4 regions of the Cryobacterium sp. Sr8 genome follow, and region 2 is predicted to be linked to each of the others. Evidence: riboswitches for the same ligand, from Rfam matches in the RefSeq annotation. Region 2 holds a riboswitch; each other region holds the start of a gene.
The links. Region 2 has a riboswitch for thiamine pyrophosphate ahead of E3T54_RS08890 (ECF transporter S component). Riboswitches for the same ligand answer to the same signal wherever they lie in the genome.
Positions count from the first base shown of each region.

Region 1: another riboswitch for thiamine pyrophosphate. It lies ahead of E3T54_RS05055 (ABC transporter substrate-binding protein); the one in region 2 lies ahead of E3T54_RS08890 (ECF transporter S component).
Region 3: another riboswitch for thiamine pyrophosphate. It lies ahead of E3T54_RS06205 (ECF transporter S component); the one in region 2 lies ahead of E3T54_RS08890 (ECF transporter S component).
Region 4: another riboswitch for thiamine pyrophosphate. It lies ahead of thiC (phosphomethylpyrimidine synthase ThiC); the one in region 2 lies ahead of E3T54_RS08890 (ECF transporter S component).

Region 1 covers NZ_SOHO01000030.1:2,445-9,567, forward strand. The annotation lists gene E3T54_RS05035 (3-oxoacyl-ACP reductase) at 1-600, shown strand, start outside; gene E3T54_RS05040 (LLM class flavin-dependent oxidoreductase) at 614-1,930, shown strand; gene E3T54_RS05045 (ABC transporter ATP-binding protein) at 1,927-2,721, opposite strand; gene E3T54_RS05050 (ABC transporter permease) at 2,714-3,526, opposite strand; gene E3T54_RS05055 (ABC transporter substrate-binding protein) at 3,516-4,577, opposite strand; TPP riboswitch at 4,616-4,725, opposite strand; TPP riboswitch at 4,953-5,060, shown strand; gene E3T54_RS05060 (MFS transporter) at 5,029-6,393, shown strand; gene thiD (bifunctional hydroxymethylpyrimidine kinase/phosphomethylpyrimidine kinase) at 6,344-7,123, opposite strand, start outside.
Region 2 covers NZ_SOHO01000043.1:78,245-85,367, reverse strand. The annotation lists gene E3T54_RS08910 (diguanylate cyclase) at 1-1,395, shown strand, start outside; gene radA (DNA repair protein RadA) at 1,392-2,753, opposite strand; gene E3T54_RS08900 (SGNH/GDSL hydrolase family protein) at 2,764-3,570, opposite strand; tRNA gene E3T54_RS08895 (tRNA-Ser) at 3,674-3,763, shown strand; TPP riboswitch at 4,153-4,257, shown strand; gene E3T54_RS08890 (ECF transporter S component) at 4,460-5,011, shown strand; gene E3T54_RS08885 (ATP-binding cassette domain-containing protein) at 5,067-7,123, shown strand, end outside.
Region 3 covers NZ_SOHO01000038.1:15,967-23,089, reverse strand. The annotation lists gene E3T54_RS06225 (ABC transporter permease) at 1-164, shown strand, start outside; gene E3T54_RS06220 (DNA polymerase IV) at 232-1,452, shown strand; gene E3T54_RS06215 (hypothetical protein) at 1,463-1,792, shown strand; gene nhaA (Na+/H+ antiporter NhaA) at 1,839-3,218, opposite strand; gene E3T54_RS16730 (hypothetical protein) at 3,318-3,464, opposite strand; TPP riboswitch at 3,529-3,637, shown strand; gene E3T54_RS06205 (ECF transporter S component) at 3,675-4,310, shown strand; gene E3T54_RS06200 (ABC transporter ATP-binding protein) at 4,319-5,827, shown strand; gene E3T54_RS06195 (energy-coupling factor transporter transmembrane protein EcfT) at 5,824-6,609, shown strand; gene E3T54_RS06190 (ATP-binding protein) at 6,596-7,123, shown strand, end outside.
Region 4 covers NZ_SOHO01000005.1:3,368-10,490, reverse strand. The annotation lists gene thiD (bifunctional hydroxymethylpyrimidine kinase/phosphomethylpyrimidine kinase) at 781-1,590, opposite strand; gene thiC (phosphomethylpyrimidine synthase ThiC) at 1,614-3,266, opposite strand; TPP riboswitch at 3,260-3,367, opposite strand; partial or broken gene E3T54_RS00240 (rhodanese-like domain-containing protein) at 3,491-4,015, opposite strand; gene E3T54_RS00235 (hypothetical protein) at 4,158-4,382, opposite strand; gene istB (IS21-like element helper ATPase IstB) at 4,439-5,170, opposite strand; gene istA (IS21 family transposase) at 5,167-6,633, opposite strand.

The DNA.
Region 1 (7,123 bases), on a different contig from region 2:
TTTGCCGTACGGGCCGACGTCACCGACCCGGTCCAGGTCGCGGCAATATTCACGCAGGCTCAGGCACATTTTGGCTCCCCTGTGACAACGGTGGTCAATAACGCGTTGGCTGATTTCCGTTTCAACGGCGATGCCCGCTCCGGCGCTGCCGACATCGGCTGGGACGAGTTTGAGGCGCAGTTCTCTGGCAGTGTCCGCGGTGCCCTGAACACGACCCAGCAGGCGCTGGCAGGCATGCGCGAGGCCGGGTTCGGCCGCGTCATCAACATCGGCACCAACCTGTTCCAAAACCCGGTGGTGCCCTACCACGACTACACTGCCGCCAAGGCCGCCCTGCTCTCCCTGACCCGCACTCTCGCCTCAGAGCTTGGCCCGCACAACATCGCCGTGAACATGGTCTCTGGCGGGCTGCTGCGCACCACGGATGCCAGCGCGGCCACCCCCGAGGACGTGTTCGACTTCATCGCCGCGTCCACCCCTCTGCGCAGGGTGACAACCCCGGCCGAATTTGCGGATGCGGTACTTTTTTTCGCCTCCCCCTGGGCGCGGTCGGTAACCGGGCAGAACCTGATAGTCGACGGCGGCCTGGTGATGAACTAGGGCCGCGCCGGTCATGGCAGCCCCGCGCCAGCTCCACTTCAATGCGTTCCTCATGGGTTGCGGCCACCATGGCGCCGCTTGGCGGCGGCCGCAGTCGCCCATCGAGCAGTTGGGAGACATCAGTTTCTACGAACGGCTCGCCCGAAGCGCTGAACGTGGCCTCTTTGACGCGGTGTTCTTCGCCGACGGGCACGCCGTCGGCGATGTGAGTACCGGCCCGCGATGGTTTCTTGAGCCGCTGACGGCGATGGCCGCGATGGCGCGGGCGACGAGCCGGATCGGGCTGGTCAGCACCGTTTCGGCGACCTTTTACACGCCTTTCCACGCGGCGCGCATGCTTGCATCGTTGGATCACATCAGTAAGGGGCGCATTGGCTGGAACGTGGTCACTTCCATGTTTGACGCCGAAGCCCGCAACCATGGAATGAATGTGCTGCCCTCCCACGATCAGCGCTATAGCCGGGCGGCCGAGTTCATCGAGGCGGCGCTGAAATTGTGGGATTCGTGGGAGGACGATGCTCTGGTCTTGGACCGCGGAGGTCTCTATGTTGACCCGGCCCGGGTGCGGCCGATCGGCCACTCCGGTGAGCACTTCCGGGTGGACGGCCCGCTGACGGTGCCGCGCCCGCCGCAAGGTCGACCGGTTCTGTTTCAGGCCGGCGCCTCCGTCCCTGGCCGGGAGCTGGCCGCCCGTTATGCCGAAGGTATCTATGCGGTGGCATATGACCTCGCCAGCGGGCAGGAGTACTACCAGGATGTGAAACGGCGCATTGCCGTAGCCAAACGCGATCCGGATACGGTGTTGATCATGCCCGGCCTCGTCACTTATGTGGGGTCCACACAGGCGCAGGCGCGTGCGAAGCAAGCGGAGGTCGACGCCCTCCTGCCGACCGAGCAGTCGCTCGCGCAGCTGGGAACGTTCGTGCAACAGGATTGCAGCAATTGGGATTTGGATGTGCCGGTGCCGCCGCTGCCGCCGCTGGCCGGCTTCACCGGGCCGCAGGGCCGGTATGCGACCATCCTACGAATTATCGAGGCTGAGCAGCCCACGGTAAGGCAGTTGCTGGGCCGGCTCGCCGCCGGCGGTGGGCATTGCACCATGGTCGGAACGCCGGAGCAGATCGCCGACCAAATCGAGTTGTGGTTTCGTTCCGGTGCCGCGGACGGCTTCAATGTGATGCCGCCGCTGCTGCCGGAATCATTGGATGAGTTCGTGGACCGGGTGATCCCTGTGTTACAACGGCGCGGTCTGTTCCGCACCCGCTATACCGCGGATACCTTACGTGGGCACCTGGGGCTGGAACGACCCACGATCGGCGCTGCGGTTTAGGGTCCTCTGGGCGAGAGGGTTTCCTCGTGCAGGGTCGCCAGGAGCGTGCGTTCGTATCCGGCGAACTCTGCCGAGGTGGTCATCGACAGCTCGCGCGGCCGGGGCAGGTCGATGGTCAGGTTCAGCCGCACGGATGCCGGCCGCGCGCTGAGGACGACCACCCGGTCGGCGAGGTAAATCGCCTCACGGATGTCGTGGGTGATCAGCACCGCAGTCCAGGCGTTCTGGGACCACACCCCCTGCAACCAGGACTGCATGTCGGTGCGGGTGAGGGAGTCCAGGGCCCCGAACGGCTCGTCCAGCAACAGGACATCTCTGCCCTGCACCACGGTGCGCAGCAAGGCCGCGCGCTGGCGCATGCCTCCGGAGAGTTCGAAAGGATGTGCATCTTCAAAACCGGACAGGCCGAAGGCCGCAAAGAGACTGGCCGCCCGTGCTCGGGCGGTCTTCTTGGTTTCCCCCGCAACCTCGAGGCCGAGGGATGTGTTCTCCAGAATGCTGCGCCACGGGAACAACAAATCCTTCTGCGGCATGTATGCGAAGTGTTCGTGTTGACCGGTGACGACATCCCCGTCGACTAAGACCTCGCCGGAACTGGCCGTCTCCAGGCCGGCCATGATGTTGAACATGGTGCTCTTGCCGCATCCGCTCGGACCGATCACGGCAACGAATTCGCCCGGCCGCGCCGAGAAGGCGATGTCGTCGAGGACCGGCCGTACCTGCCCGTGGCCGAGCGGAAACGACTTACCTATTCCGCGCAGTTCGATCTTCGGGGGAGTCGCCTCAGCCATGCCAGCTCCTGCGTTCCTTCGAATGCCAAGGGATGATCGCCCGTTCGGCGACGTAGGTCAACAGGAACAGGCACACGCTCACGAACGCGGTCACCGCAACGGCAGCCAACACAAGATCGGTGCGAAACGAGTTCTTCATCACCGCCATATAAATGCCCAGGCCTCGCTCGGCGCCGACGTACTCGGCAAAAATGGCACCGGTGACGGCGTAGGCGATTCCGATTCGAAGGGCCGTGAAGAACGAGGGAAGCGCCGACGGAAGACGCACGTACACGAACTGCTTCCACCGGTTAGCCCCCATGCTGCGCAGCAGATTGATCGCGTCCCGATCGGTGCGGTTGAAGCCGTCAATCAGTCCGACCGTGACCGGAAAGAATGTCACCAGGGCGATGACGATGACTTTGGGCAGCATTCCGAATCCGAACCAGATGATCATCAGCGGCGCGATCGCAATGATGGGTATAGCTTGGGATGCCACCAGCAGTGGCACCAGTGCTCGCCGCAGCCATGGCGAAAAATCGATCAGGATTGCCAGCGTCCAAGCGACGGTCAGGGAGACGGCGAAGCCGAGAAACGTCTCCTGCAGGGTGGGGAGCGTATTGTCCCAGATCGTGGTGCGGGCCTCCCAGCCCTGCTGAAGAATGCGCTGCGGGGAGGGCAGGATCGCCGGCTGCACTCCGCCTGCCGTCACCGCCACCTGCCAGGTGATCACGAGCGCGGTGAGGATCGCGGCGGGAGGCGCTAGCGCCGAGAGTGCAGTCGTGCGGGGCGCTGTAGCCCGCTTCACGGTGATGCTATTTTTCACTGAGGTAGTGCTCAGTGAACAGTGTCGACGTGTCCAGCGGCGCTGTGAGCGGTTTGCCGTCTTCGTCGGCCAAGAGGCCGGCACGGTAGAGGGAATCGGCCAGCTGCTGCCAGGTGTCTGCCGTTTGAGTGCCTACTTTACCGTTGGCGTCTTTGAGGTAGGAAGCGCTCAGTTTTTCCTGGCTTTGGTACACGAGTTCCGTGTTTTCGAAGGCACCGGGGTTGGCGTCGATCAAAATCTTCGCCGCGGCATCTGGATGGTCGGCGGCGTATTGGTACCCCTTTTGCAGGGCCTGGACGAACTGAGCAGTGGCGGCAGGGTACTTGGCCGTCCAGTCCCGGTTTGCCTCGACGATCACCGAGTATTGGTCCGGTAGGCCATAGTCGTGCAGAGCGAAGAACTTCATCGGGGTGCCGCGAAGAGCGGCGTCGATGCCCTCCCAGGTGGTGAATGCCGAGGTGAAGTCAACTTTGCCGGCATAGAGGGCCTCATAGGCGGAGGTGCCCAGCGTGATTTTCCTAAACTCGCCCGTTCCACCGTCGTTCTTGATGACATCCGCAGCCTCGGTGGGGAAAGTTGCGCTGGGGTCTGCCATGCCGAGGGTCTTGCCGTCGAGGTCCTTGGGGCTGCGAATGTCGTCGCGGCTGGCCAGGACCCCGATCGCCGTAGCGTCGTGCTGCAGCACCGACATCACCGAGATGTTGCGCACACCCGCTGCCGCCGCGAAGGTGGCCGCGTCCTGGAAGCTGATACCGAAGTCAGCTGAGCCGGCGTTGATGAGTGCGTCGGTGGATGACTGGCTGTATGGGAGCACCTTCACCTCAAGCCCCGCCTGCGTGAAGTAGCCCTTCTCAAGAGCGACATACAGCCCGGTGTGATTGGTGTTCGGTGTCCAGTCCAAGGCGAAGGTCACCGGAGTCAACGCGGTAGACGAGGCGGTGCCAGTCGCCGAGCCTGAGGCGCAGCCACTCAGAACTGTCGCCGCGGCAAGAGCCAGCGCGCCCACCGTCACCCACGACGAAGGCGCACTTTTGAGTAGAGATAGTTGCACTGTCGTGCCCTCCTTGATTGCAGGAATATCAGGGCACGGGTGTGAGAAAATTGCCTCCCTGCGCTGGCATGATCCAGATCAGGTTCGACGGTCGAAGATTGATAATCTTCCTCTCAGCCCGGCTCACCGGACTCCCGTGTTCAAGACGAGTGTAACCAAGAAACAGCCAAGCCTGGACGAACAACGTGTTGGTTCACACTCCATGCGTGCGTACCAAGTCATCGAACAGCACCATTACGACTCCGACGAGGTCGCCGCCAGATCCCCACTCTCGCCGCGCGCTTGCAGACAATCACAACCAGAAAAAAGGGGCCAGAACATGGCCGAACGCAAACATGGCTAAACGCAGCCCCTGACACAGAGTGCTACGTTGTTCCTCGTCCACACGGGAGCCCTCTTGCAGGGGCTGAGAGGAAGCTGAGGCAGCTTCGACCGTTGAACCTACCGGGTAATGCCGGCAAAGGAAGTGAAGTTGATGCGTTACGCCCACCCCAACCCCGCCTCTGCCCCCGCTCAACTGCCACCGTCTGCACCGCCAGGCATGCGCCGCGCCATACGGGGCGGGATCTTCGGCAACTATGTGGACCAATTCGACATCTTCCTACCCGTCATCGCCCTGACGCCAGCAGCGGCGCATCTTTTCGGGTCGGAAAACCTGGTCAGCAACGCCGGACTGATCTTTGTCGCGACGCTGCTCGGGCGGCCGATAGGAGCAGCGATCTTCGGTCCGATCTCCGACCGCATCGGCCGCACGGCGACGACCAAGGTCGCACTCACCGGCGTGGCGCTGACGACACTGCTCATCGCACTGGTTCCCAGCCACGCCGTGTTCGGTGCAGGATCGCTCCTGTTGATCCTGGCGCTGCGTTTTCTCGGCGGAATTTTTCTCGGCGGTGAATACACCTCGGCTGTTCCACTGGCGATGGAATGGTCCGAACCTGAACGGCGAGGGCTTGTCAGCGGGCTGATCATGTGGATGTCACCCTGGGCCAACGCCACCATCGCCGGCCTGGTGTTCGTACTCCACGGCACGCTCGACACCGCCAGCTACAACGCATGGGGCTGGCGCATCCCATTCCTGCTCGGCGCCGTGCTCGCTTTTGGAATGCTCGCCTATTATCGTGCCCGGGTTGAGGATTCCCCGATGTGGACCCAGACCCCACGCCGCACGAACCCGCTGAAGGAAATTCTCATCGGCGAACACCGCCGGGCGCTGTGGCAGGTATTCATTCTGATGAGCGGCATGTGGTTGCTGACTTACATGGCCATCCCGGTGCTGACTGGGCAACTCGGCGCCGATGCCGACGTGGGCGCACAAACCATAACGTTCGCGATGATGTGCGGCACCGCCGCAAGCGCCTTCACCATGGCCGGTTGTGGGCACCTGTCGACGTTCACCGGCCGCCGCGTTTTCTTCATCGGCTTCGGCCTGATCGCAGCGGTACTGGGACCGGTGATCTTCCTAGCCGTCTTCACCGCCGCCGGCACCACGGCTTTGGTGCTGCTGGTCGTGGCGCTGCAGATCGTCACCGTTTCCGGCTACGGCCCGGTCGGCGCCTACCTGGCCGAACGCTTCCCGACTGCCGTGCGCTCCAGCGGCTACGGGGTCGGTTATAGCCTTTCCATCGTCATTCCAGCCCTCTACCCGTACTATCTGCCGGCCCTGCAGAATGTGCTCGGCGACCACGGCGCCGTCGCAGCGCTGCTCGCACTGGCTGGAGCGCTCGTGCTGACCGGCGCGCTGGCCGGCCCCGAAACAGTGCGGGTCAGCCTTGGGGCGGCCCGCCTGCCCACAACCGATGAAAGTGGTGGATAGGACCACGCCCGGTACCGACCTCGAGTTCGTCGGCGTGTTCCAGACTCTCCTGCAACCAGGACTTAGTCATCGATAACGCGACGCTCCAGTCCCCGAGCCGGGCCTGCAATGTCGCCATCGCCGACGACATCGAACATCCGGTTCCGTGGGTATTGGCGGTGTCCACCCGATCGGCTGCAACCTCAATCATCTGCCGGCCGGCGGGCAGCTGGCCGGTGGCATCCACCAGCGCGTCCGGGCACACGGCACCCTCTAGATGGCCGCCCTTGACCAGCACAATGACCTTATGCGCCGACGAGAGTCGCTTGCCCTGCTCGAGTGCGTGCGGCCAGGTCGAAGCGGTCGGCTCTCCCAACAGCACCCCCAATTCCGCCAGGTTCGGTGTGACCAAGTCGACCCGGCTGAGCAGCCGGATCATGGCGCTTTCTGCAGCCGGCTCGAGCAGCCGGTCGCCGCTGGTGGCGACCATCACCGGGTCAAGCACCACCACCGGCGGTTTCACCTTCTCCAACCAGTCATCGACGGCCTGAACGATCTCGGCATTGCCGAGCATCCCGATCTTGACCGCATCGATAGTGACGTCGTCACTGACGGCATCGAGCTGTTCACGAAGGAAGGCCACCGGCGGAATATGCACCGACCTCACCCCGTGGGTGTTCTGGGCAACCAGCGCGGTGACGACGGCCATCCCGTAGCCGCCCTGCGCGGCAATGCTCTTCAAGTCCGCCTG
Region 2 (7,123 bases):
CAGCATGGCGAAGTCGCCCTGCAGTCCCGCTGCCACGACGTCCTCGGTTCGGTTTTCGAGATGGTTGGCGACCGGGCGTTGGCGCTGGAGCACGCCGTCGCCGCGAACGACCTCCTCGCCGAGTCGGAGATTCCGCTGATGCGAGCGGCCGCCCGAAAATGCCTCGCCGACGCGCTCGGGTCGGCGGGCTCCCTGGATGAGGCCAGGAGGCGATATGACGATGCGCTGAAACTCGTCATCGACGACCCGGAAACCAACATCCGGTACATCATCCTCAACAACCTGGCCTACACGGAACACCTGGCCCACAACAACGTCGAGGCACTCGCCACGGTCGAACGCCTGGTTGGCCTCTCGGAGCTGAGCGACCGCCAAATCGGGATGTCCGCGCGCGACACCATCGCCCGGGTGTACATGGCCGCCGGCCGGCTCCCCGAGGCGGAGACGATGCTGATCCCGGCCCTGGACGCGGCGTTCAGCGATGCGCACCCGGACAGCTCGGCGGCGGCCCTGGTGGCCCTGACGCAGCTTTACCGCACGCAGGGGCGCCTGGACCAGGCACAGGTCGTCATCGACCGGTGCCGCGACCTCGCCCAGCGCAACGGCCTGATTCGGTGGACGACGGAGGCGGCGCGCGAGCAGGCCGAGGTCTACGCGGCGCAGGAGAATTACCGGGCGGCCTTCGAGGCCTATCGGACCTATCACGAGCAGTCCGTTGCGCTCGGCGCCAGCGAGAATGAGGCCAAGGGTCGCATTCTCGAGGCCATGTTCCAGACGGCGGAATCGCGCCGAGAAAGCGAGCGCTATCGGGAACTGGCCGAACGCGATCCCCTCACCGGCCTGCACAACCGGAGGTTCGTCGACGAGCACCTCGGCGGAGCCCTGCTGCAGCTGCGGGAGGGCGGGCCGTCCCTCGCGATCGCGATGATCGACCTGGACCATTTCAAACGCGTCAACGACACGCTCTCCCACGGGGTCGGCGACGAGGTGCTGCGAACACTCGGCCGCCTCCTGGCCGAAGCCGTGGAGCCCGTCGCCGGCGGCATCGCGGCACGCCTGGGCGGGGAGGAGTTCCTGTTGATCCTCCCCGAGACCGACGCGGCGAGGGCCTACAAACTCTCCGAGGACCTGTGTCGCACGATCGCGACCTATGATTGGCCGCCGATCACGCACGGCCTCCCGGTGACGGCCAGCATCGGCGTCGCCCTGGCGCCGGCCGACGGCGAGCAGAACTCCGACTTGCTGCGCACCGCCGACCTGCGACTGTATGTGGCCAAGCGCAATGGGCGCAATCGCGTCGTGCACTCGGCAGCCATTTCGAGCTTCATCGGGGATGAAAGCGCGGCCGTCCCCGAGGCTGTGCCGCTCGGATCCCTGGTGGCGGCGTCGGTCTAGAAGGCCCGGTCGAGCTCGGCCTCGCGGTCGGGCACGCCGGTTGCCAGCGCCTGGCCGACGGCGGTGGCGATCGAGCCGCTGGCGACGTCGATGCGGGTCGTGAAGCCCAGCCGCACGCCCTCGCCGGCGCGCTGCGTCGCCGCGGAGACGGCGCGGATCTCGCCGGCCAGGCTGATCTCCCCGAACGCGGCCACGGTGTGCGAGATCGGACGGTCCTTCACCGCCGACGCGATGGCCAGGGCGATCGCCAGGTCGGCGGCAGGCTCGGTGAGACGGATGCCGCCGACCGTCGACACGTAGACATCCATTCCGCCCAGTTGCAGGCCGGCGCGTTTCTCGAGCACGGCCAGGAGCATGGCCACCCGTGAGGGGTCGACGCCGTTCGTCACCCGCCGAGGGTTCGGAGCCTGGCTCGCCACGACGAGGGCCTGCACCTGGACGGGCATCGCCCGACGACCCTCGAGGGCGACCGTCACGCAGGTGCCGGAGACCGGATCGGTGCCTCGGCTGAGGAAGAGCCCGCTCGGGTCGGGCACCTCGGCGATCCCGTCGCCGGTCATCTCGAAGCAGCCCACTTCGTCGGTGGGCCCGAACCGGTTCTTGAGGGCGCGCACGAATCGCAGCGCGCTCGGCCGATCGCCCTCGAACTGGCAGACCACGTCGACCAGGTGTTCGAGCAGCCGCGGCCCCGCGATCGAGCCGTCCTTGGTCACATGGCCCACGAGCAGGATGGGCAGGTTGCGGTCCTTGGCCACGCGAATGAGGGTGGATGCCACCTCCCGCACCTGGCTGGGCATGCCCGCGAGGCCGTCGGAGAGCGAACTGGCGACCGTCTGCACCGAGTCGACGATGACGAGGTCGGGCTTCACCGCGTCGATCTGGCCGAGGATGGTGGCGAGGTCGGTCTCGGCGGCGATGTACAGCTCGGGCTGGAGCGCGCCGGTGCGTTCGGCCCGGAGGCGCACCTGGCTCACGGACTCCTCGGCGCTCACGTAGAGCACGCGGGACTTGGCGGCCGCCGCCTTCGACGCGACCTCGAGCAGGAGCGTGGACTTGCCGACGCCGGGCTCACCGCTCAGCAGGATCACCGAGCCGGGAACGATGCCGCCGCCGAGCACCCGGTCGAATTCGTTGATGCCGGTGGGCCAGTGCGCGACCGAGGTCGTGTCGACGTGCGTGATGGGCCGGGCGATGCCGTCGCCGGTTACCGTCGTCGGCTTGACGGAGCGGCCGATCCCGGCCTTCTCTGCGGCGTCGAGAACGGTGCCCCACTGCTGGCACTCGCCGCAGCGACCCGCCCATTTCGGGGTGGTCCAGCCGCACTCTGTGCAGCGGAAAGTCGAGAGGGGCTTGGCCATGCCAGCGAGCCTAGCCGGGGCCACCGACGCCGGGTTGCGCGTCGGCGCTGGCCTGGGGAATCCGACGCGCGATGTCGGCGCTGAGTTCGGGCAGGAACGCTTCGGCCCAGACCCGGTAGCCGCGGTCGTTGGGGTGGAAGAAGTCGTTTGCGAACTGGGTGGCGACGCTCCGCAGGCCCTGCCGTTTGGTCGTCGTGTGCAGCGGAACGACGCTCAGCCCGAACTCCGCCGCCACGCCGCGCAGGATGCCGTTGGCCACGGCCACCTTGCGCTCGTTGTGGGGCAGGTGGAAGCACGGCAGGTCGGCGACGATCGCATGGGCGGGGAGGGCTGAGAAGATCTGCCGGATCCCGGTCTCGAAGAGCGTGGCATCCCACAGCGCGATGTCGTTTGCTCCGATGGCGATCGTGACAACGTCGGGGTCGAGTTTCACGAAGCGCGGCAGCTGGTCGCGCACGGCCAGGTGCACGGTGGCGCCGGACACGCTGAGGTTGATCACCCGCACGGTGCGCTCGGTGCTCAGGCGGATGTGATCGGCCAGGATCCCGACGTACCCCCGGTTGGGCTTGCTCGCGCCGATGCCCTGCGCCGCGCTGTCACCGATGGCGACGTAGAGCAGCTCGCCCTTCTCCTTGGCGTGATCCCTCCACCACTGCGAGTGGATCGGCAGGGTCTCGTTCAGCACTGCCGCGTTCTCGGCCAGCCGGAGGCGGAACTTCTTGTAGTTGAACGTGGCGGCAGCACCGATTCCTGCCGCCGCAGCCACGGTGCCGGCGGTCAGGACGAGGGAGCGGAGTCGCTGGTTCAGGGATATCACCCGCCGAGAATACAACCCTGCTCTGGGCATCCGCTGATTGGCGGCTGGGCGCGTGCTCGCGCGGATTCGCGCCGGGACGTCCGACTCAACTACAATCGACCCCGGTACCGTGTCCGAGCGGCCGAAGGTGCAACTCTCGAAAAGTTGTGTGGGGGAGACTCCACCGTGGGTTCAAATCCCACCGGTACCGCCACGGGGTTGTTCCTGCAACTGGCTGATTCTGTTCCGGGAACTCGTCCCAAAACGAATGGCCTCCGAGGTTTCGGAGGCCATTCGTCGTTCCGGATACGGGGAGCGGATGATCTTCAAGCTTGTCCGCTGGCCCGCGTAAATTCCGCACCTTTTGCAGAACCGGGCTATAGCTTCAGCGGCCAGGGCTATCTCAGCCGGCTGAGGCCGGTCCGGCATCATCCCAGCCGGGGCTGTCCAGCGTCTCGCGGTTTGCCGGTGGACTTCCCCGCACGAGGTTGCTCGTTTTTCTGCGTACATCGACCACCGAGGGTGCGGCTGACTCGGGCACGTCACATAGTGAAATGCGCCGCACGGCCGGTCCCGTCGCGCGAGTGCCCATGTAACATCATCGGTGAACGACAGGGGAGCGCTTCACTGCGCTGAGAGTGCGGGAAGCCGCAGACCCTCGAACCTGCTCCGGTTAGCACCGGCGAAGGGAGTCGGGAAATCTCACGTGCCTTCGTGCCGTGCCCCGCCGGGCTTGCCCGGGCGAGCGCGGCCTGAGGGAACGTCCCCGCGGAATCCACGGGAACAGGAACAACATGACTACGCAAGACACGACGTTCGGGACGCATCGTCGCCCGGTGCACCCAAGAGCACCATACTCGCCTCCGGCCGGCTGACCGCCTGGCGCGGGGTCGACCTGATCACCGCCGCCATGCTCGCCGTGGCGTTCGGTGTCGCCTTCTGGGGATTCGACACGTTCGTCTACCCGCTGCTCAGCGTCGTGACCGTCGGCTTTCCCCCGGCGGGTGAGCTCTCGCTCGGCGTCTGGCTGATCCCTGCCGTCGTCGGCGGACTGGTCATCCGGCGCCCAGGCGCCGCGCTCTTCACCGAGCTCGTCGCGGCCAATGTCGAGCTATTGCTGGGCAACGGGTGGGGAGTCGCCGTGCTCCTGTCCGGACTGCTGCAGGGCCTCGGCGTCGAGCTGGTGCTCGCCCTGGTTCGCTGGCGGCGCTTTGGCGCCGCAACGGCCGTGCTCGGCGGCGTCGCCGCCGCGATCCTGGAAATCGTCGGCTACGAATGGTGGGCGTACACGGCCGATTACTCCCCGGCATGGAAGCTCGCCTACCTCGCCTGCGGTGTCGCGTCCGGCGCCCTGATCGCGGGCCTCGGCGGCCTGGCACTCGTGCGGGCGCTCGCCCGCTCCGGTGCCCTCAATGCCTTCCCTGCCGGCCAGGAATTCCGTGAGTCCCGCGCGACCCGCTGACCGGCCCGCGCCCGCCGCTCCGCCGCACCGCCCGCCGCGCGCGCGCGGAGCGCGGGTGGAGGTGCACGAGCTGACCTGGCGCCCGTTCGGGCGTGCAACGCCGGTCCTGCACGACGTGACCCTGCAGATCGAGGAGGGGCAGCGCATCCTGCTGGCCGGACCGAGCGGCTCCGGTAAGTCGACCCTGCTGCGCGCGCTGGCCGGCGTGCTCACCACGACGGATGCCGGCGACCTCGCCGGATCGATCGGCGTCGACGGCCGGGACCCGCACCTGCATGGCGCCCCGGCCGGGCTGCTCGTGCAGGACCCGGCGGACGCGATGGTCGCCCCTCGAGTGGGACGCGAGGTGGCCTTCTGCCCGGAGAACGCCGGCCTGCCCCTGGAGCAGATCTGGACCGCGGTGCAGCAGGCGCTGGACGCGGTCGGGTTCCCCTATGGCCCGGACCATCCGGTGGACGCGGTGTCCGGCGGCGAGGCGCAACGCCTCGCGCTCGCCGGCGTGCTCGCACTGGGCCCCCGGCTCGTGCTGCTCGACGAACCCACCTCGATGCTCGACCGCTCGGCCGCGGACACGGTGCGCGCGGCGATCTGGGTGGCGGGCCGCGCCTCGGGCGCCACGATGGTGCTGGTCGAACACCACCTCGACCCCTGGCTCGACGAGGTCGACCGGGTGATCATCCTGGACGCCGACGGACGAATCAGCGCAGACGGCACCGTTGCGGAGACGCTGCTGGAGCGCGGCGCGGCGCCGGCATTGCAGGGTGTCTGGGCTCCGGGCCTCCCGGCCCCTGTTCCCCGCGGGTTGCCTCCGGAGTTGTGCCTTCCGGCTTTGCCGGGCGGGCCGGTCGGTTCGGTTGTGATCCGGGCGGATGCCGTCGGCGTGGTCCGCCGTCCGCGCGCCGGGCTTGCGTCGCCCGGGGGCCAGGCCGTGCCTGCCTCGGTGCAGGCGCTCTCGCGCGTCGACGCCAGCGTTCGTTCCGGCGAGGTCCTGGCAATCGTCGGCGTCAGCGGAGCAGGCAAGTCGACGCTCACTGCGCTGCTGGCCGGCCTCGAGCTGCCCACCTCCGGGACGGTGAGCGCGGGACGGGAGCTGGCCGCCGGCGTCGGCCCGCACCCGGCCCGGTGGTCGTCCACGGACCTCGCACGTCGTGTCGGCTGGGTGCCGCAACATGCCGAACTCGCCGTGGTCGCCCGCACGGTCCTGAATGATGTGCTGAGCACGAGCCGGGCGCTCGGCCTGGACGAAAAGGCGTCCGCGCAGCGAGCCGACGGCCTGATCGAGGCGCTCGGCCTGTCGGCGCTGCGGGACGCCGACCCGCACGAGCTCTCCGGTGGCGAGCTCCGGCGGCTTGCGCTCGCCGGAGCGCTCGCCCACGGGCCGTCGGTGCTGGTGCTCGACGAGCCGACGGTCGGGCAGGACCGTGACACCTGGGCTGCCGTGACCGGGCTGATCCTGTCCGCCCGGGCCGCCGGCGTCGCCGTCGTCGTCGCCACCCACGATCCTCTGCTCATCGCACTGGCCGACCGAAGGATCCACCTCGAGCACGGCAGGGGGGCGTTGACGGATGCCGCGGCGACGCCGGTCGGGGCATCCGCCGTGGCCGAGGGCAGCGGCGACGCGCACACACCGGCACCTGTGCCCCGCCGCCGGCCCCGCCCCACCGGCCTCGCGAGACGCTGTGGGCCGTTGTCGCTGCTCGGGTCATCCCTGTTGCTGATCGTCGGCGGGCTGGCCATCACCGATGTCCGTGTGGCCGCGGCGTGCGTCGCGGTCGAGTTGCTCCTGGCTCCGCTGGTCTTCGGCTGGGCTCGTCCGTCCGTCCGGCTGATCCCCGGGTTGCTCGCCGTCGCATCCGTGGGGTTCTCGAATTGGCTGCTCAGCACGGGACAGGACCCGCTGGCGGGCGTCACGGCCGGCCTGCGGGTGGCCTTCTTCGTGCTGCCCGGAGTTCTGCTCGCGGGCTCCGCGGATCCGTTCGCGCTCGGTGACCACCTCGCCCAGCGACTCCGGCTGCCCGCGCGACCCGTTGTCGCGGCCGTCGCCGCGCTGCAACGCTTCGAGGGCCTGGGCCGGCAGTGGGACCAGCTGCGCCGCATCCGGCGGGTGCGGGG
Region 3 (7,123 bases), on a different contig from region 2:
CGGGAGCCGGGGTGAAGACCCTGCCCCTCTGGATCCTGGACAACCTCTTCAGGCCGAACCAGGCCCCCGTCGTCAACGTCATCGCCGTGGTGCTCGTCATCGTGTCGATCGTCCCGATCTACATCGCCCAGCGCATTGCCGGGGCGGAAAAGATCGTGCGCTGAGGCCGACCGCCGAGCCCGCGCGTGAGCCGGTGTGCGGCCCCGCCCCCGGTGGGTTAGGGTCATCCTGATGAGTAGGCAGGACGGCAGCAACCGAGAGGTCACGACCACCCCGGTCGATGACTCTCGAGCGACCATGCTGCACGTCGACCTGGACGCGTTCTTCGCCTCGGTCGAGCTCCTCGACCACCCCGAACTCGTCGACCGGCCGGTCGTTGTGGGCCACCGTTCCGGCCGGTCGGTCGTGACCGCGGCCAACTATGTGGCCCGGCGGTACGGCGTGAATTCGGCCATGCCGATGTCCCTCGCGCTGCGCCGCTGCCCCGACGCGGTCGTGCTGGAGCCGCACATGAGCCGCTACCAGGACTTCTCCCGGCGCGTCATGGCCATCTTCAACGATGTGACCCCGCTGGTGGAACCGCTCGGGATCGACGAGGCGTTCCTCGACGTGGCCGGGGCCCGGCGCATCCACGGCTCTCCCGCCGAGATCGGCGCGCTGATCCGGCGGCGGGTGGAGACCGAGACCGGGCTCACCTGCTCGGTCGGGGCCGCGTCCACGAAATTCGTCGCAAAGCTCGCGTCCGGCCGGGCGAAACCCAATGGCCTGCTCGTCATCCCCGCCGACGACACGATCGCCTTCCTGCATCCGCTGCCGGTCGGCGCGCTCTGGGGCGTCGGGGCGACCACCGAGCAGACCCTCCTGCGGCTCGGCTTGAAGCGGATCGGCGATATCGCGAACACCCCGTTGTCCGTGCTCCAGGCCGGGGTCGGGGAGGCGGCCGGCCGCAAGCTGCACGACCTCGCCTGGGGGCGGGACCCTCGCGCCGTCAGCGTGGACCGCGAGGAAAAGAGCATCGGCCATGAGGTGACCTTCGAACACGACGTGACGGATGTCGCCCGCCTGCGCAGCGAGATTCTCCGGCAGGCGGATGCGGTGGCCGCCCGCCTCCGCGGCGCCGGCCTCGTGGGCCGCACGGTCGTGCTGAAGGTGCGTTACGCCGACTTCAGCACGGTCACCCGCTCGCGCACCCTGCCCGAGCCCACCAACGTGGGCCGGCGCATCTACGAGGAGGTCGTCGCCGTCTTCGACGCCCTTGCGGCCTCCGGAATCCGGGTGCGGCTGATCGGGGTGCGCGTGGAGCAGCTGGGATCCGGGGACGGAGCGGGCCTCGGCCTGTGGGATCCCGACGACGACTGGCGCGAGGCGGAACTCGCCGTTGACACGGTGACCGCGCGCTTCGGGCGTGGCGCGGTGAAGCCGGCCTCGCACCTCAAACCCGACAGGGGGTAACCTGAGCGGCATGACCAACCTTGTGCTGAAGCTCGCAGAAAATGCTCGATCCGTCGGTGTGCGATCGGCCTACGGCGATCCGATCCAGGTGGAGGGAGTCACGCTCGTCCCGGTGGCACTCGTCCAGTATGGTTTCGGCGGCGGTGACGCCGGGGAGACCGAAGGCGGGGCCGCGGGCGGTGGCGGCGGCGGGATGTCCGTGCCGATCGGCGCCTACGTCAAGACGGGCAACACGGTGCGTTTCGACCCGAACGTCGTCTCGTTGCTCGTGGTGGCGATCCCGTTCGTCTGGGTCGCCGGCCACGCGCTTTCCCGCGTGATCCGCGCACTGAAGAAGTAGCCGCGCTGAAGAAGTAAGCCGCGCCGGGGATTGGCCGCGCCGACGGTCAGCCGGCGGGCGCTTCCCGGCCCGGCTCGGGCAGGAAGACGTCGGGAACCCCGTCGAGGTCGGCGTCCGTGTTCTCTTTCTCCTGGATCCGGCGGTAGTGGCGGTTCCTCGCGCGCAGCAGCACGGTGGCCAGCAGCGCCGCCAGCAGCGAGCCCGAGAGGATCGCCACCTTGGCGTGGTCGTCCTCCGCGCTCCCGTGGCCGAACGCGAGCTCGCTGATCAACAGGGAGACCGTGAACCCCACCCCGGCGAGCACGGCCACTCCGACGATGTCCACCCAGGCCAGGTCGGGGTCGAGTGAGGCCCTGGTGGTCTTCGTCACCAGCCAGGTGGCGAGCAGGACCCCCACCGGCTTGCCGAGAACGAGCGCCGCCATGATCCCGAGGGCCACCGGGTCGCTCAGCGCATCCACCAGGCCCTGGCCGCCGCCGATGGCGACGCCGGCCGAGAAGAACGCGAAGATCGGCACGGCCACCCCCGCCGACAGCGGGCGGAAACGGTGTTCAAAGGATTCGGCCAGGCCCGCGCCGTCGCCGGTGCCGCCGTCCCGGCCGCGGGCCAGCACCGGAACGGCGAAGCCGAGGAGAACGCCGGCCACGGTCGCGTGGATGCCCGAACCGTGCACGAGCGCCCAGGTCATGGCGCCCAGCGGCAGCAGAATGAGCCACGCCGCGAACGCCCGCGCCACGAAGAACTCCGAGTATCGATGCGCCAGGAACGCGTAGAGGGCCAGGGGCAGCACCGCGAGCAGCAGCGGGACGACCTGGATGTCGGCGGAGTAGAAGAGCGCGATGATCACGATCGCCAGCAGGTCGTCCACGACGGCCAGGGTCAGCAGGAAGATGCGCAGGGCGCTCGGCAGGTGGGAACCGATGACGGCCAGGACGGCGACGGCGAAGGCGATGTCGGTGGCCGTGGGGATGGCCCAGCCGCGCAGGGCGCCGGCGCCGCCGCCGAGGTTGATCGCGACGAAGACCAGTGCCGGGACGATGACCCCGCCGACCGCGGCCGCGACGGGCACGACGGCACGGCTGACGACGCGCAGTTCGCCGGCCACGAATTCACGTTTGAGCTCCAGCCCGGCCAGGAAAAAGAAGATGGCCAGGAGGCCGTCCGCGGCCCAGGTGCCGAGACTGAGCCTCAGGTGCCACGGTTCATAGCCGACCTCAAAGTCGCGATGGGCGAAGTAGAAGGGCGCGGCCGGGGTGTTGGCCAGGACCAGCGCGACAACGGTTGCGGCCAGCAGCAGGGCGCCGCCCACGGTCTCCTTGCGCAGGATCGACGCGACGCGCAGGTACTCGGGGTAGCTGCTGCGGCCGAAGATCCGGGCCCTGGCGGAAGGCTGGGGGGTGAGCGATGGTTGAGTCACAGGGGAAATCCTCTGGGTTTCGGCACACGTTCTGCGCTCGAGTTCCGGGCGCACTGAATGAAATGCCGACCAGACTTCCCGGCTCACCAGTATCCAGCGTACACGCGGCTAGGACCGTCGTCGCCGTCCCAGCCGGGGCAGCCGCCACGGTCCACGCACCGGGAGCCCTCGGCGGATCCGGCGTCGGCGCAGGATGAACGATCGCATCAGCACCAGCAGGACGGCGGCCAGGATCAGGGGGACGGCGACGCTCATCCGGGGCGACCGGGTGCGCCGACGCCGGTGGACTCCATCCTGCGAGTCTAGGCGGGTCTATAATCGAAGCGAACACGGGAGTCCGGTTGACCGGGCTGAGAGGAAGCTACCTGGCTTCGACCGTCGAACCTGATCTGGATCATGCCAGCGCAGGGAGGCAAATAATCTCGTAACCCGTGCCCTGTATTCACTACGGAAAGGGCACGACAAGTGCATGCAACAACCACCCCCCGGATTCCCGCCCAGACGACGGCCCGCAAGCCGCGCAACCTGAGGTGGCGGGTCGTCGACATCGTCGTCGCCAGCGTCATCGGCGTCGCCAGCGGACTGATCTTCTTCGCCTGGAACACCGCCTACGTTCCGCTCAGCGCCCCGCTCACGCCCCTCCTTCCCGGCCTGCAGGCCCTCCTGGGCGGCGGATGGCTCTTCGCCGGGGTGCTCGGCGGCCTGATCATTCGCAAGCCAGGGGCCGCGCTCTACACCGAACTTCTCGCTGCCGTCGTGTCCACGCTGATCGGCAACCAGTGGGGTCCGCTCACGCTCGTCTCCGGGCTGGCCCAGGGACTCGGTGCGGAGCTGGTGTTCGCGGTGTTCCTCTACGCCAACTACCGTGCGTACGTCGCCGTCCTGGCCGGCGCCGGGGCGGGCCTGGCCCTCGCGATCAACGACCTGGTGCTCTGGTACCCCGGCTCGGCCGCGGCGTTCGCGACGATCTACACGGTGTCCGCCGTCGTGTCCGGCGCAGTGATCGCCGGGCTGCTGTCCTGGCTGGCCATGCGCGGCCTCGCCAGGACGGGGGCACTCGGCCGGTTCGCCGCGGGTCGCGAGATTCGCGCCGACGTCTAGTCGCACTGATGACGCCGCCGGCAGCACCAGACCTCCGCGTTGCGGGGGCGTCGATCGACGCCTCCGGCTGGGGCTGGCGTCATGCCGGACGGCGGGCGTGGGCGGTCAGGGACCTCGACCTCCGCATCGACCCGGGCGAGCGGGTGTTGCTGCTCGGCGCATCCGGGGCGGGGAAATCCACCCTCGTGCACGCCCTGGCCGGGGTGATCGGCGCCGCCGAGGAAGGCGAGGAACGGGGGCGGCTCCTCGTCAACGGGAGCAGTCCGGCCGACGCGCGCGGGCAGGTGGGGCTGGTGATGCAGGACCCGGATTCCCAGGTGATCCTCGCCCGGGTCGGCGACGACGTCGCGTTCGGCTGCGAGAACCTCGGTGTGCCGCGGGAGGAGATCTGGCGCCGGGTGTGCGACTCGCTCGCGATGGTCGGACTCGACCTGCCCCTCGGCCACCCCACCTCCGCGCTGTCCGGCGGACAGAAGCAACGCCTCGCCCTGGCCGGAGTGCTGGCGATGCGTCCGGGGCTGCTGCTGCTCGATGAACCCACGGCCAACCTCGATCCGTCCGGCGTGCTGGAAGTGCGGGAATCGGTGGCCCGGGTGCTCGAGCACACGGAGGCCACCTTCGTCGTGATCGAGCATCGGGTCGGCGTGTGGCAGCACCTCGTCAACCGCGTCATCGTGCTCGACCCGGCCGGGGGAGTCCTGGCCGACGGCCGGCCGGGCGATGTGCTCCCGGCGGAGGGCGACCGGCTGTCGGCTTCCGGGGTGTGGGTTCCGGGCATCGCGCACGACCTCCCCGCGCGGCGCCGGACGCCGCAGGCATCCGCTCGCCTCCTCGGAACGCAGGCGCTCGCCATCGCGCGTACCCGGGATGCGGTCGTCGCACGCGACATCGAGGTTGAGGTCATCGAGGGGGCCGCGCTGGCCATCACCGGACCGAATGGGGCGGGGAAGTCCACGCTGGCCCTGACCCTGGCCGGCCTTCTGAAGCCGGCCGCCGGTCGGGTGCTCGCGGACCCGCGCTTGTCCGGCGGAGCCCCGGCCGAACCGATCCGCTGGACGTCCCGCCAACTGCTCACCCGCATCGGCACGGTGTTCCAGGACCCCGAGCACCAGTTCGTGGCCGGCACGGTCCGAGCGGAGCTGGCCGTCGGGCCCCTCGCGCTCGGACTCCCGGAGCCGGTGATCTCTGCCCGGGTGGACACCCTGCTGCAGAGGCTGCGAATCGACCACCTCGCGGAGGCGAACCCGTTCACCCTGTCCGGAGGCGAGAAGCGCCGGCTGTCGGTCGGCACGGTCCTGGCCACCCGGCCCGGTGTGCTCGTGCTCGACGAGCCCACCTTCGGCCAGGACTTCCGCACCTGGCGGGAGATCGTGGCCCTGCTCGCGGAGCTCATCGACGCCGGCACCGCCGTGGTCGCCGTGTCGCACGATGCCGAGTTCGTGGCGGCACTGGCCGACAGCGAATACCGCCTGGCCGGCAGCCTGGATGCCCGGCCCGACCGCCTGGTGACGCTGTGACCGCGACCGCGACCGCGACGCCGGGGAACCGGGGAATCCTGCGGGTCAACCCGGTGGCCAAGCTGGCGGCGGCGCTCCTCCTCGCGGGGGTGCTCGTGCTGACCATCGACTGGGTTTCGGCCGCCGTCGCCCTGGCCTGCGAGCTGGTCCTGTTCTTCTGGGCCGGGATGTCCTTTCGGATCTTTGTGCTCCGCACCCTCCCCGTCTGGCTGGCCGCACCGGCCGCCGGGCTGACCACGCTGCTCTACGGGCAGGCAGCGGGCGCCGAATACTGGCAGTTCGGCCTCATCCAGATCACGGACGGGTCGGTCGAACTGGCCGTGGCAACGCTGCTGCGCGTGCTCGCGATCGGGCTCCCGGCTGTTGTCCTCTTCGTCACCGTCGACCCGACGGACCTGGCCGACGGACTGGGGCAGGTCGTCAGGCTGCCGGCGCGGTTCGTGCTGGGCGGGCTGGCGGCACTGCGCCTGGTCGGGCTGCTGATGGAGGACTGGCGCGCCCTCGAGCGGGCCAGGCGGGCCAGGGGCATCGCGGATCGCGGCGTCATCCGGCGACTGGCCGGCCAGGCCTTTGCGCTCCTCGTGCTCTCCATCCGCCGCGGCAGCAAGCTGGCCACGGCCATGGAAGCCAGGGGATTCGGCGGAACGACCACCCGAACCTGGGCGAGGCCGTCGGATTTCGGCCGGCGCGAGGTGGCGCTGATCGGGCTGGGGCTGTTCGTCGGCGCCCTGGCGGTCGCCGTATCGGTTGCGACCGGAAGCTGGAACTTTGTCCTCGGCTGAGACGCCCGTCGCGGCCGTGCTTCGCGCGCTTGCCGGGGCCGGTCCGACTCCCGTCGTCCTGATCGACGGTCCGAGCGGGGCGGGCAAGAGCACGCTGGCCGACCAGCTCGTCGCCGCGTGGCCGGGCACGCGGCCACCGACCCTCGTGCGCCTGGACGACATCTACCCCGGGTGGCAGGGCCTTGATGCCGCCGTCCGGCAGGTCACCCGGTGCGTGCTTGAACCGCGGCAGGCCGGTCGGGCCGCTGCCTGGCAGCGCTACGACTGGGACAGGGGAGAGCCCGCCGAGTGGCACCCGGTGGACCCGGCGAGCCCGCTCATCGTGGAGGGGTGCGGGGCGCTGGCCGCCGCGCACGCCGCGCTCAGCGACATCCGGGTCTGGCTCACCGCGGACGACACGGTTCGCAAGGCCAGGGCCATCGCGCGCGACGGCGAGGTCTTCCGCACGCATTGGGACCAGTGGCAGCTCGAGTGGGAGCACTACCGGGCGAGGGAGAATCCGGAGCGTTGGGCC
Region 4 (7,123 bases), on a different contig from region 2:
GCGACGTGGGCGAAGACGACATGGGCAAAGATGGGCCGGACCGCTGTGATCTCGGTATAGCCGAACTCTCCCCCACAGAATGGTGGGTATGCGATCGGATGATCGCCAACGGGGATCCGTCGGCTAGTCCCGGTGCGGGGAGTCCGCGCGCTCGGCGATCTTGAGTCGGCGGCTATCCGTTGGCGGCAAAGGAGCGAGCGGCCGCGATGACTGTCTGGCCGATTTCGTCCAGCGGCTCGACACGCAAAAGAGCTGCGGGGTACCTGTCGCCCAGTTCCCGGTTCATTCCTTGGAACCACGCTTAGATCATCTTGGCACTCTCACGCTGAATCAGGATGCCGGTCACGTGGTACGCCGTGCGGAGCCGTTGCACGACGTCGGCACCGGGCGCGCGGGCGCCACCACTGACGATCCCACAACAGCGCGTGATCGCATCAGGAACTTGCTGGTTGAGCACGGAGCACGGCCGAGGACGAACAACTCACCGATCGGGGTCAGAGCCGAACGCTAGGCCGATCTCGCAATCCCACGGATATTGTCTGCAGGTTCAGCCGGTCGCCAACGGGCAGCGCGAGCCGTTTCGGAACGGGGTTTCGAACGGACTGACTCCTGGGGAAATAGCTAAGGCCCACGGCAATCGCGGTGGGCGCTCGTTCCACAAAGCAATGCCACCGCAAGTCGACTCGAACGGTGTGCTCTGATGAGGTGGGCGTCTTACCTGCACCGATCGCGCGGGTCAGAACGAACCGTCTCGGACTCATGCCGCCAGAGCGGGCCCGGTCAGGCGCCTCGGGGCCACAGCGCATGCAAGTGGTGCACCGGACCGTGGCCGTGGCCGACGTCGAGGGCATCCGCGGCGAGCAGGGCGCCTGTCAGGTAGTCCTTCGCATCCGTCACCGCGCCAGCCCAATCCGGGCGTTGGGGACGCAGCGCCGCGATTGCCGCCGAGAGTGTGCAGCCCGTGCCGTGCGTGTTCCGGGTCGGCACGCGCGGAGCACGAAGCCGGGTGATCGTCCCGTCCAGTAGGAGGAGATCCACGCTCTCGGCGCCGCCGAGGTGACCGCCCGTGATGAGCACGCCAGGGCACAGCCGATGGAGCCGCTCCAGCTGGCCGAGCGCCTCCTCCTCGCTGACTGCTGCCTCGTCCTCGCCAAGCAGGGCGGCGGCCTCTGCCAGGTTCGGCGTGACGAGGTCGACGACAGGCAGGAGCTCCTCTCTCAGCGCGGCCAGCGCGTCGCCAGCGAGCAACTGGTCTCCGCTCGTAGCGACCATGACCGGGTCGAGCACAATGAAGGCCGGCCGATGTCGCAGGAGCGTGGCCGCGACCGCCGCGACGATGCCGGCCGTGCCCAGCATGCCGATCTTGACCGCATCGATGCGAACGTCGTCGAAAAGCGTGTCGAGTTGTGCGGTGACAAAGGCCGGGGGAAGGTGGTGGCTCGCTGCCACCCCCTGGGTGTCCTGGGCGACCACCGCGCTGATGACACTCGCGCCGTACACGCCCAGGGCCGAGAACGTCTTCAGATCCGCCTGGCTGCCGGCACCGCCACTGGGGTCGGTGCCGGCGATGCTCAGGACGTTGAAGATCATCGGCGGGGCAGTTGGAGCGATGCTCAGATCGCCCTGATCGGCAGGTACACCGAGCTGCCCATGCGGGCGAATTCCGCGGATTTGTCGGCCATCCCCGCCTCGATCGCCTCCAGGCTGGAGAGCCCATTCTCTTCCGCGTACGCCCGGACATCGGCGGAGATGCGCATGGAGCAGAATTTCGGCCCGCACATGGAGCAGAAGTGGGCGGTCTTCGCGGGCTCTGCCGGCAGCGTCTCGTCATGGAAGCTGCGGGCGGTGTCGGGGTCCAGGGATAGCGCGAATTGGTCATTCCAGCGGAATTCGAACCGTGCCTTGCTGAGGGCGTCGTCGCGTTCCTGGGCCCGCGGATGCTGTTTGGCCAGGTCCGCGGAGTGAGCCGCGATCTTGTAGGTGATGACTCCCGTTTTCACATCGTCACGGTTGGGCAGCCCCAGGTGTTCCTTCGGCGTGACGTAGCAGAGCATCGCCGTCCCGGCCTGGGCGATGATGGCCGCGCCGATGGCGGAGGTGATGTGGTCGTAGGCGGGCGCGATGTCGGTTGCCAGCGGGCCGAGCGTGTAGAAGGGGGCCTCCTCACAGAGCTCTTCCTCCAGCCTCACGTTCTCCACGATCTTGTGCATCGGCACATGCCCGGGACCCTCGATCATGACCTGCACGCCATGCGACTTCGCGATCCTGGTCAGTTCCCCGAGAGTGCGCAGCTCGGCGAACTGGGCCTCGTCGTTGGCGTCGGCGATGGAGCCGGGGCGGAGCCCGTCACCGAGGGAGAATGTGACGTCATAGCGCCGCAGGATCTCGCACAGGTCGACGAAGTGGGTGTAGAGGAAACTCTCCTCGTGGTGGGCCAGGCACCAGGCGGCCATGATCGACCCGCCGCGCGACACGATTCCGGTGACCCGCTTGGCCGTCAGCGGCACGTAGCGCAGGAGCACTCCGGCGTGGACCGTCATGTAGTCGACGCCCTGCTCGCATTGCTCGATCACGGTGTCGCGGTAGATTTCCCAGGTCAGCTTGGCCGGGTCGCCGTTGACCTTCTCGACCGCCTGGTACAGGGGTACGGTGCCTACGGGGATGGGGGAGTTGCGCATAATCCATTCCCGGGTCAGGTGAATGTCTTTGCCCGTTGACAGGTCCATCAGCGTGTCGGCGCCCCAGCGGGCGGCCCACACCATCTTTTCGACTTCTTCGGCGATTGACGAGGTGACTGCGGAGTTGCCGATGTTTGCGTTGATCTTCACGGCGAACGCCTTGCCGATGATCATGGGCTCGCTCTCGGGGTGCTTGTGGTTCGCCGGGATGACCGCCCGGCCGCGGGCGACCTCGTCCCGCACAAGTTCCGCAGGCAACCCTTCCCGGGCGGCGATGTACGCCATCTCGGGCGTGATGATTCCGGCCCGGGCCCAGACCAGCTGCGTGGCGGCGCCGTCGATGGGCTCCGGTCGCTCCCACTCGTCCCGCATCTTCGGCAATCCGGCATCCAGATCGATTTCGGTGCCCTCGTCGGTGTAGGGGCCCGAGGTGTCGTACAGGTCGAAGTGCTCGTCGTTGCTCAGGTTCACCCGCCGGACCGGTACGGTCATCCCCGGGAATCCGGGTACCAACTCGTACCTTTTCGTGCTTCCCCAGATGGCTCCAGTGGTCACTGTGGACACAGTTGTAGCGTCGTTTGTTCGCATTCTGCAGATCTCCCTACGCCGGCATTACCCGGACAGGTTCAACGGTCGACGGCCCTGGCCGTCCTCTCAGCTCGCTGGTGCGAGCTCCCGTGGTTAGTGGTTGAACCATCAACCCTACCGGTCGATTCCGCCTGGCGCATCGGCAGGCCAGCCCCCATGACCTTTCCCCACGCCAGCAGGCCGCCCTGCAGGTGTGTCGTCCGTGCGTAGCCCCGCCGCTGCAGCTCGGCCAGCGTGTCATGCGAACGGCTCCCGGCCTGGCAGTACAGGACGATGTCCCGATTCCGGGAAAGTTCGCCGAGCGCTTCGCCCGACAGGATGCGACCCTGCGCAACCAGCCGGGATCCGTGAATGTGGCCAAGCGCATATTCCGCCGCTTCCCTGACGTCGATCAGGTCGAAGTCCTGGTGACCGGCGTCCCGGGCTGCCAGGCGGTCGCGCAATTCCCGAACGGTGATGGCGCGGGCGTCGCCCGCCTCGTCTCGCGGGGCAACCCCGCAGAGTCGTTCGTAGTCGACCAGTTCGGTGATCGGGTTGCGGGCGGGGTCTCTGGCAATCGTGATCTCCCGCCAGGACGAGGCCAGCGCGTTGAACAGCAGTACGCGTCCCAGCAGTGTCCGTCCGGCTCCGGTGATCAGTTTGACCGCATCCGCCGCCATCACCCCGCCGATGGCGGCGCAGAGCAGGCCCAGGACGCCGCCTTCCGAGCAGGAGAGGGCCGATCCGGCTGAGGGGGCCTCGGGGTACAGGTCTCGGTAGCTCGGCCCGTGTTTCTCCCAGAAGACACTGACCTGCCCGTCGAAGCGTGTGTTTTGTCAACTTGAAGCCGGCCATTTGAGCGATAAGAAACCTGCCAGTGTGGCGTGGTTTCCGGCCAGTTGAGCACGGTGGTCAGAACGTCCGGTTTCCGGGTTCGTTTTCGTCGCCGTCATCGGCGGGGGCGTCGGTGTTTCCGTTGCTCCATCCCGCTTCGGGATCGAGGAAGTCGGCAGGCCATGGGGCTGGTCGTCCGTTGTCGTCCCACCAGCCCGTGTCGGCGCCGTTTGTGAGGATGTTCAGGTCGTCTTCGAGGGTGCACCCGAAGGGGTGCGAGGGCCGCGTTTCTGCATCGTTCATGGATGATTCCTTCTGCTGTCGATGTGTTTTAGTCATGGCTGGCGCGGTTACGGGGGCTATTTCATGAGGGCGTGTTTGACCCGGTAGGACTCGCCACGGAACTGCAGGAGCCGGCCGTGGTGAACGATGCGGTCGATGACGGCAGCGGCCATGTTGTCGTCGCCGAACACCGTTCCCCATCGGGAGAACTCGAGGTTCGTGGTGATGATCAGGCTTCGTTTTTCATAGCCGTCGGCGATGACGTGGAACAGGAGCCTGGCGCCCTCGGTATCGATCGGTAGATATCCCAGTTCGTCGATGGCCACGAGCTTGTTCTTCGCGATGGATGCCAGCTCTCGGTCGAGGCGGCCTTCGTCTTTGGCGCGGCGCAGCTGCATGACTAACGAGGACGTGGTGAAGAAGCGTGCTGGGATCCCTTCGCGGCAGGCGGCGGCTACCAGCGCGGTCGCGAGGTGTGTTTTGCCGGTGCCGACGTCGCCGTAGAGGACGAGGTCTTCGGCCTGGTTGATGAACTCCAGCGAGGTCAGCGCGTCACGGCCGTAGTCTTCGGGAAACTTGACGTTGGAGTAGTCAAACCCGCTCAGCGACTTCAACGCCGGCAAACGTGCCGCGGTCAGCAGTCGTTGGCGGCGTGATTCCTGCCGGGATTCGTGCTCGGCCAGGAGCATTCCGTGGAGGTATTCGCGTTGTTTCGGGGTGCCTTTCTCGGCCCATTCCGCCAGCACCGTGCCGGTCAATGATGACTGCCGGCCGGTCTCGATGATGTCGTGGACGGTGACCAGGCTCATGCGATTTCTCCGGTCATAGTGTTCACGGTGGTGAAGATGTCATAGACGCTCAAATCCACGTTCTCTACCGTCGGCGTGGTGCCGTCAGCGAGCCGGCGGGCGAGCATGCCCAACGCGGCCATGTCCGGGGCATCTCCGCGCTGGATCAGCAGGTCGGCGGCGCGGATCGCAGCGTCGAAACCGGCCGATCCCGACGCGGCGTCCACGGCGTTCAGGAGCCGGCGCCGGTTGGTGGCCGTGGCCATATCAAGCCAGTCCCGCACGGGCTCTGAGACCAGGGCCCGTAACGGGGAATGACCCCAGGCTCCGGGCTTGGTCACCAGCAACGGCAGCAGCGACGCGGGTTCGAAGATCGTCTCGGTCTGGCGGCCGAAGGCCCGCGGGAACGAGCGGACGGGCGTGGCCTGCTCATCGAGAATCTCGACCACATCGTGCCGCAACCCCACCGTGAGAGTGCGACTGTGGAAGGCGGACCCGGCCGCGTAGGGGTTCCCGTCAATGAGGAGGTTCCCGGTCTTATCGGCGGTGCGGGTCTCGTAACGCACCGGGTCGAACCCGACCCCCGGCAACGCCAGGCTGGCGGCGACGTCCTGGGTGAAGAGCTCGCCCACCGGCAGGCCCTTGCGATAGTGCACGGCCGCAGCCAACGCCAGGCACCGCGCCAACAGCACCTCGTTGAGGCCCTGCAGGGTGGCCGCTTCCGGCTCGGGGACCATCAGGTTGCGCCGGAGGAACCCGACCGCGTTTTCCACGTTGCCCTTCTCATGACCCGAGTACGGGTTGCAGTACCTGGACTCGGACCGGTAGTGCAGCTTGAACGCGCCGAACAGTTTGGTCTCGGCGACCTTGGTCCCCACTCGTCGCCCAATCCCGGTGGCGTTGTCAAAGACCAGGTGCCGGGGCGCGGCGCCGATGTGGTCGAACACGGTGCGCAGCCCGTGGCAGACACACTCCGCTGTTTCTCCCCGGTAGGCCTGCACGAAGCGCATGTTCGAGAACGGGAACGTGACCACGAAGATATGCAAAACCTGCCGGATCCCCGCGATGACGGCCTCAGCCTGACCGAAATCGACCTGCGCGGTGCCAGCTGGCCAAACAAGTTCCGTGAAGCCCTCGCCGGCCCGACGGTGCTGAACGTTCCACTTCCTCACGAAGCGTTGCACCGGCGAATAACTTCCGATGAAACCTTCCTCGGCGACGAGACGATCAAAGACCCGCTTGGCCGTGTGGCGTTGCTTACGCGGCCGACGCTGGTCCTCGCCCAACCACAATTCAATGGTGTCTTCGAAGCCGGTCAAGACCGAGCCCGCAGGCCGGGCCACGGGCACCGTGGGCTTCGGCGAGTAGTCCTGTTGCCCGATGTACTTCGTCACCGCGTCGCGGCTGACCCCCAACCGGCGGGCGATTTCACCGCCCGCGATTCCTTGGGAATCGAGAGTTCTGATATTTTCTTGCACGGACATGGGTACCGTCATCTGCTTTCTAGTTCCTTCCGGCGCGACCGCTTGGCAGTAGCTACGCCGTAAGGAACCTATCTGGGGGTGGCGGGCCCATGTCTCCAACGCACGGGAGAAGGGCCGCGGCCACCGGTGATCTCTGTCTCTGCGGATTCCCCAAAACCAACGTCTTGACGGGGCATCGCCTGGCCTGATTCTTAGCGCTCTTTCGGCAGGAAACCGGCCACTAACTTGGCAGGATTCCAGCGCCGAAACGGCCTACAAAGAGTTGATCACACACAGCCACCCGCACGTTGACCCGACCGCTGGTCAGCATCTGCAGGTTGCGGGTACGGCGGATTAGGGGGAGGACTCCCGTTCCGGCGCGGACTCGTCCAAAATATCTGCGCGTCGTGTGACCATGAATTCTGAGATGCGGCGACGATCCATCGCAGTCACGGGGTCTGAGGAGGATCGGTACGGAAATTCACGGTAAGGGATCCGGTGGCTGTTGAAT